Linked DNA regions of Pigmentiphaga aceris. The protein of the gene in region 2 interacts with the protein of the main gene of each other region in a pairwise test. Links are inferred from orthologs where the notes say so. Each region holds a gene or a part of one and is shown on either strand. Other genes may lie near its edges. The genes, in order: recJ and FXN63_RS00855.

The links.
Region 1: the proteins of FXN63_RS00855 (region 2) and recJ interact in binary tests that used the Escherichia coli proteins (3 or more experiments, as listed by UniProt). The link is inferred for Pigmentiphaga aceris from one-to-one orthologs.

What each region holds. Positions count from the first base shown.
Region 1 is NZ_CP043046.1:2,085,533-2,088,848, forward strand. Bases 70-3,068 are described here. They hold recJ (single-stranded-DNA-specific exonuclease RecJ), read right to left. Parts: upstream 2,423-3,068; coding sequence 716-2,422; downstream 70-715. Other genes in these bases: FXN63_RS08780 (DUF3079 domain-containing protein), read right to left, coding at 261-533; FXN63_RS08790 (hypothetical protein), read right to left, coding at 2,401-3,068. In the rest of the region: more of FXN63_RS08790, read right to left, coding at 3,069-3,316. UniProt on the Escherichia coli protein: Single-stranded-DNA-specific exonuclease.
Region 2 is NZ_CP043046.1:188,186-191,716, forward strand. Bases 269-3,482 are described here. They hold FXN63_RS00855 (DNA topoisomerase III), read right to left. Parts: upstream 3,181-3,482; coding sequence 469-3,180; downstream 269-468. Other genes in these bases: FXN63_RS00860 (Smg family protein), read right to left, coding at 3,387-3,482. Outside these bases: FXN63_RS00850 (SET domain-containing protein), read right to left, coding at 1-214; more of FXN63_RS00860, read right to left, coding at 3,483-3,531.

The DNA.
Region 1 (3,316 bases), 1.9 Mb from region 2 along the record:
TGTGGGATATGCGTGATGGGTTTGCATAAGAATTTTGATGTGGTGCGGACGAGTGCGATTTGGTCGGGGTTGCGCTAAATTTAAAGGTGCTGTTCGCATTTTCCTCATCAGCAGAACCTAGAAAGCTTTTTTCTTAGACCGCCTTTGCATGTTCCCAATCACGGCGAGGCGCACCTGCTACTATGACGCGCTCAGCTTGGGTTGCGACAGAGAGTATCGAAAGACAAAGTACAGGAATCGTGTGATCGGGCAGAGCGTTATTAACAGGTTGGGCTAACTACGCCAATTGGACTTGGCTCAACCTCGTGCTGTTGAGTTGCCGGGGCGCTCACTGCCTTATCTGTTGGCCTATCCTCGATATCCAACCCCTCCCAATTTCCCACGGTATACCAATCATCGCCCAAAGTCTCGACCGGATGTTGAACACGCTCCGTGCCGTTCCCGCAGGCTAGGTCTTTACCAAAGCAGTAACGATCACAACCCCAGCAGATGCGCTCGGGATGTGGAGGGTGGATGGGGAATTTCTTGGCCATCTTCTTGCCCCTTGATGCAGCAGTGTCCTTTCACGGTAGGCCTGCGCGGGCGAGGTGGTATTGAGGCGGATCAAGAACGTATATGGATGCGCAAGGGTATAAAGCCAGCACCCGAAGTAACGCCAAGAGCGGATGCAAGGCCTGCATCGCTCTCGTAAACAGCTTCCTGAAGCGGCGTTCGCTCAAGCCGCCGTCGCGTGCTCCACAATCAGCTGCACCGAGATCACCCCATTCCAGCTGTTCTTCGACAGCCGATAAGCCACCTCGACAAATTCAGGCAGCTGTTCCGCATGCCCGAACCAGATCGCATCAAATCGCTGATGCCGGCGTTCCAGCACCAGCTTCAAGTGCTTTTCACCAACCAGCCGCTGATTACGAACGGTGAAGGTGTCGCGGAACACCGGCCCAGGGAAGCCTGATCCCCATACGTGCTCGTCCAGCATTTCAGCAACGCCAACATTGGCATAACCGTCTTCAAGCGATCCATCTGTAGCCAACTCGGGATCGAACTGCGTCCGCCCAGTCAGGTCTTGCACGGCCTTTTCAAAGGCAACCTGAAACTCCGGCAAGTCCTGTTCTGCCAGCGTCAGACCCGCCGCCATCGCGTGCCCACCAAACTTCGGAATCATCTGCGGATGCCGTTTGGAAACCAGATCCAGCACATCCCGCAGATGCACGTCTGGAATCGACCGGCCTGAACCACGCAATTCACCATCACCCGCATTCGCGAACGCCAGCGTAGGCCGCCAGTACTTTTCCTTCAGCCGAGACGCAACCAGCCCGACGACTCCTTGATGCCAACTCTCGTCATACACACACAAGGTTGCACGCGGGCGGGCGTCCAGCGCGTCCACTGCCGCCAGCGCCTGCTCCCGCATCGTCGTTTCGATCTCCCGACGATCACGGTTCATCGTGTCCAACTCGCGGGCCAGGGTCAGGGCTTCGTCTTCGTTGTCAGTGGTCAGGCAACGAATGCCGATACCCATGTCTGCCAGACGCCCAGCAGCGTTAATCCGGGGACCAACTGCAAATCCAAGATCAAATCCGCCGGCTTCCCGGAACGACCGCCCTGCAACCGAGAACAGCGCCGCAACTCCAGGCTGCATCCGACCCGCCCGCATGCGCTTCAAACCCTGTGCAACCAACAGCCGATTATTGGCATCCAGCTTCACAACGTCGGCCACGGTGCCAAGCGCAACGAGATCGATCAAGGCATCCAAGCGAGGCCCACCGTTCGCCGAATAAACATCCCGACGCCGAAGCTCAGCGCGCAGTTCCAGCATCAAATAAAAAATAACCCCCACACCCGCCAGATTCTTCGACGGGAAATTACATGCCGGGTGATTGGGGTTAACAATCGCCAGGGCATCCGGCAAAGTATCGCCAGGCAAGTGGTGATCGGTCACCAGCACACCGATCCCAGCCGCGTTCGCCGCAGCAACGCCTTCCACGCTGGCAATGCCGTTATCCACCGTCACCAGCATGTCGGGCTTACCGGCATGATGGTTCACCGCCAACGCAACCACTGCGGGCGACAAGCCATACCCCGTCTCAAACCGATTCGGCACCAGGAAGTCGACAACCGCGCCCATCTGCGTAAGCGCACGCAGCGCGACTGCACACGCAGTCGCACCATCGCAGTCGTAGTCGGCAACGACCAACAGCCGCTTACTCGCAGCAATTGCGTCCGCCAGAATCCCCGCCGCTTTCGTAGCCTGGGTCAGATGCGCAGGCGGCAGCATGGCAGTCCAGTCGGACACCGTATCCGCTGTGCAAGTCACACCACGCGATGCCCACAGGCGCGCCAATAGGGGGTGTACACCGTCGCGTTCCAGCGCGGCGCGTGCCGTCGCGTCTACGCGGCGGGTCAGGAGTTGGGGTTTGACCACCAGCTAGTCCAATCGTGTTTAGGGGTGGGCAACAGGCGAGCCAGTCCGCGTTTGGACGGGATGACAAGCTGGGCGATGCGGTCGTGGCCGGTCAGGATCAGTTCGATGCTGTCTACGCGGCCTTCGGCCAATGCTTGTTGGGCGGCGGTGAACAGGCTTGCGTCCAGGCGCGCCATTTCTATCAGCCAGCGGCCCCAGTCTTCTTCGCGGTGCGCAGTTTCCAGCGAGTCGATGCTGGCGATGGTGCCGGGGGCGATGGCTTGTTCGTTCAGTGGTGCCCAGGGCAGGCCGGCGGCTTGCGCTATGCCTTGTACCCATGCGGGGCCGCCTGCCAGGCGGGCTGCGTTTAGTTTGGGCTGCCAGGGGGCGCTGCCGCCGAATAGCCACAAGGTGTTGATTTCGGGCTGGCCGCGGTCGCGGCGGGCTTCGTTGACGGGGTGGGCATACCACTCCATCTGGATTTCGTTGACCAGCCGGCGCCAGGGGCGGGCGACTGCGCCTTGCGGCCACCAGGCGTCGATGTCGCGGTCTACGGCTGCGGCGGGCGTGGCACCGGATATGCCGGGGTGCCCGGCGCTGACCGGGACGACGCGCCAGTCTTGCGCCGACAGGCGGTGCAGCGCGAAGCCGTCCAGCTCGAATACGTTCTGGGCCGCGTTGGCAAGCTCAATGGATTCTTCTTCCGTGACCTGTAATTCGTCCGGGTTGGCCAGTGCCAAATGGTCTTGCGAGATGCGGATGTGCGCCAGTCGGCCTATCCAGACCGGATCGGTGCCGGTGGCGGACGGTGCCAGCAGGGGCGCGAGTCCGGCACCGAACACGGGGGCGGGGGCTTCTGGCGGGCGGTTTGTCTGCGCGGCTTGAATGTTGTACCCGGCTCGGGTCAGCCACCAG
Region 2 (3,531 bases):
GGAACGGGTCGTCGGGGTTCACCGGGTGGCGGCGATCCGCTTCCTCGCTGTCGATGACTTCGCCTACGTATTCAAGAATCCGGGTGCCTGGCGGGATCTTGCGCTTGGCAAAGACACCACTGCCGTGAATCGATGAGCGGTGGACGACGTGCCAGGGTCGTTCGGGAATGCCGTCGGAAACAAGGTCGTCGGAAGGAAGCGTGGCGCGGGGCATGAGCAGCTCTGAAAATCGGTGATACGGCGCTTAAGGTCTTGAACGGGCGGCGAGGCAACCCGTGCAGAGACCACACTGCAACACGCCGCATGCCGGGAATTGTCGCACGCGATGTGTGTACAAACTCGACAGCACGCGGGTGCTGTTGCACACATTCACGACAAGGGAGTGTGGCTTGTCGCGATGCATGAAAAAACACGGGCGGGCCTTGTGAGCCCGCCCGTGTCATGGCGCTTTCATCTAATTATCGACAATCACGCTTCGGTTTTTGCGACGGTCTTTTTGGCTGCGGCTTTCTTGGCGGGAGCCTTGGTGGCAGCAGTTTTTGTGGCAGCAGTTTTGGTCGCTGCCTTCTTCACAGCGGTCTTCTTCACTGCAGCTTTTTTCGCAGGTGCCTTCTTCGCAGCCGCTTTCTTGGCTGCTGCTTTTTTCGGCGCTGCGCTTTCCTCGCCCTCGACGCCTTCTGCATCTGCCGCCTTGGCAGTCTTGGAAGGTGCCTTGCCAGGCTTGGCCGCACGCGGCTCGAACTCGAAGCCGATCTTGCCGCCTTCCTGTTTGGTCAGGAAGGCCTTGAACTTGCGATTCGTGCGGCTGGACACGAAGTTGGTCAGCAGATCGGTCTTGCCCTCGTTCAGCAGCTTGCTCATCTGCTGCGCATCGATTTCCTGCTGCAGGATGACCTTGCCCGACTTGAAGTCGCAGGTCTTCTCGGGGCCGACTGACTTCTCGCACACGAAGCTCATGCCGTGTTCGAACACACGGGCATTGCAGCGCGGGCACGGCCCGATCGGGGTAAGCGAAGAGAAGTCCACCGGTTCGGTGTTCTCTTCCTTGTCCTGCCCGAAGTCGAATTCCAGCTTGAATTCTTCGGCGGTGATGCGCAGGATCGCGGCAAACGGACGGCCCATCTTGCTGATGAAGCCGTTCAAGGGGCCGATTTCCAGCTTACCCAGCAGTTCTTCAACTTCCGGCAGCTCGAAGGTGCGGCCGCCCGGGTGCTTGCTGATTGAGAAATCGCAGGCCGTGCAGGCGTAGCGGCGATAGTTTTCCTTCACCACCTTGCCGCACTTGGGGCAGGGCGTGGTCAGGGTCGCGTAGTCGCCCGGCACCGTGTCGCGGTCGTATTCCTTGGCGCGCTTGACGATCACCTGCGTCATCTGCGCGATCTCGCGCATGAACGCATCACGCGACATCTGGCCTTGTTCGATCTGCGACAGCTGGTGTTCCCATTCGCCGGTCAGTTCGGGCGACGTGAGTTCCGCCACATCCAGACCCGACAACAGCGTCATCAGCTGGCGTGCCTTGGCGGTGGCGATCAGGTCGCGGCCTTCGCGGCGCAGGTAGCCTTCGTTCAGCAGACCTTCGATGATGCCGGCGCGCGTGGCGGGTGTACCCAGGCCGCGCGCAGCCATCGCTTCGCGCAATTCTTCGTCTTCCACCAGCTTGCCCGCGCCTTCCATGGCCGACAGCAGCGTGGCTTCGTTGAAGCGCGCGGGCGGCTTGGTGGCCAGGCCCACGGCGTCGATGTCTTCCGTGCGCACGGTTTCGTCCGGGGCCACGGCCACCAGCGTGGCATCGTCACCCTGGGCTTCGCGGCCGTAGACCGTCATCCAGCCCGGGCTGACCAGCACCTTGCCTTCGGTCTTGAAGTGGTGGCCGACGACTTCGGTAATGCGCGTGGTCAGCTGGAATTCCGCCGCGGGGTAGAACACCGCAAGGAAGCGCTTGACCACCATGTCGTAGATCTTGGCTTCGGCTTCGCTCAGTTCGCGCGGGGCCTGCAAGGTCGGGATGATCGCAAAGTGATCCGACACTTTCTTGTTGTCGAACACACGTTTGTTCGGGCGCACCCACTTGTTGTTGATGACCTGGTTCGCAAACTTGCTGTAGCCGCCCGGAATCGGCGACGGGCCATCAGCCAGCATCTGCATGGTCTGGTGCACGGTCGGCACGTAGTCTTCCGGCAGGAAGCGCGAGTCGGTACGCGGGTAGGTCAGCGCCTTGTGGCGCTCGTACAGCGACTGGGCCAGCGCCAGCGTGGTCTTGGCCGAGAAACCGAAACGACCATTGGCCTCGCGTTGCAGGCTGGTCAGGTCATACAGCAGGCCCGACAACTGGGTCGACGGACGTGACTCTTCCGTCACCGTGCCGGGTTTGTCCCGGCAGGCAACCACGATCGAGTCGGCGGCCGTCTTGCTCCACAGGCGCGAGTCCCGTTTTTCCGGGTCTTGCTCGTCTTTCTTGTGCTTCGGATCGAACCAGCGCCCTTCGTACAGGCCAGCGGCCGCGACGAACTGCGCACGCACTTCCCAGTAGTCGCGCGACACGAACTTGCGGATGCGTTCTTCGCGCTCGGCCACGATCGCCAGTGTCGGGGTCTGCACACGACCCACCGGGGTCTTGAAGAAACCGCCGTCTTTGCTGTTGAACGCGGTCATGGCCCGCGTGCCGTTGATGCCCACCAGCCAATCCGCTTCGGCGCGCGAACGGGCAGCGGCTTCCAGCGGCTTCATAGTCTCGTCCGAACGCAGGTCGGCGAAGGCTTCGCGGATGGCCTGTTGCGTCATCGACTGCAACCACAGGCGGCTGACCGGCTTGTTGGTCTTGGCGTATTGCGCGATGTAGCGGAAGATCAGTTCGCCTTCCCGTCCCGCGTCACAGGCGTTGATGACGGCGTCGACGTCCTTGCGCTTCAACAGGCGCACCAGCAGGCGCAGCCGTTCCTCTGAGCGCTTGTCGGCAGGGCCTAAGCCAAACTCGGGCGGGATCACCGGCAGATGGGTGAAACTCCATTTGCCTTTGACTGGATCGTTGGGCGCAACCAGGCCCAGCAGGTGACCCACGCTGGAAGAGAGCACATATTGCTCGCTTTCGAAATATTCGCCCTCACGCTTGAAGCCGCCCAGTGCGCGTGAAATGTCCAGCGCTACCGAGGGCTTCTCGGCGATGATCAGTGTCTTGCCCATTGAAATCCAGTGAATCCGGCGCGACCGCGAAGGCGCAGTCGCAGCGCCGGATGATAAGGGGGGAATTTTGCCGCGTGCAAGTCGGACCCGAAACCAAGTGTCTGCACGGTCGCGTTTTGGCAAGGCGTACAACACGCCTTATATATAGTGCCGCAAACGCGAAAACCGGGTTGCTTGACGGGCGAGTGCCGCGTTTGGACGCCGGGTCAGTGCAGCTGGCGCGGGCTGCCGTCGTCCAGCAATTCCTGCAGGACGAGGTTGTCGATCTTGGTTTCCTGGCTCCAGAGCACCATCAACACGATGATCTTGAGCTTTTCCAGGGGGACCGGGGATTCAGACACGGCAAAGGCG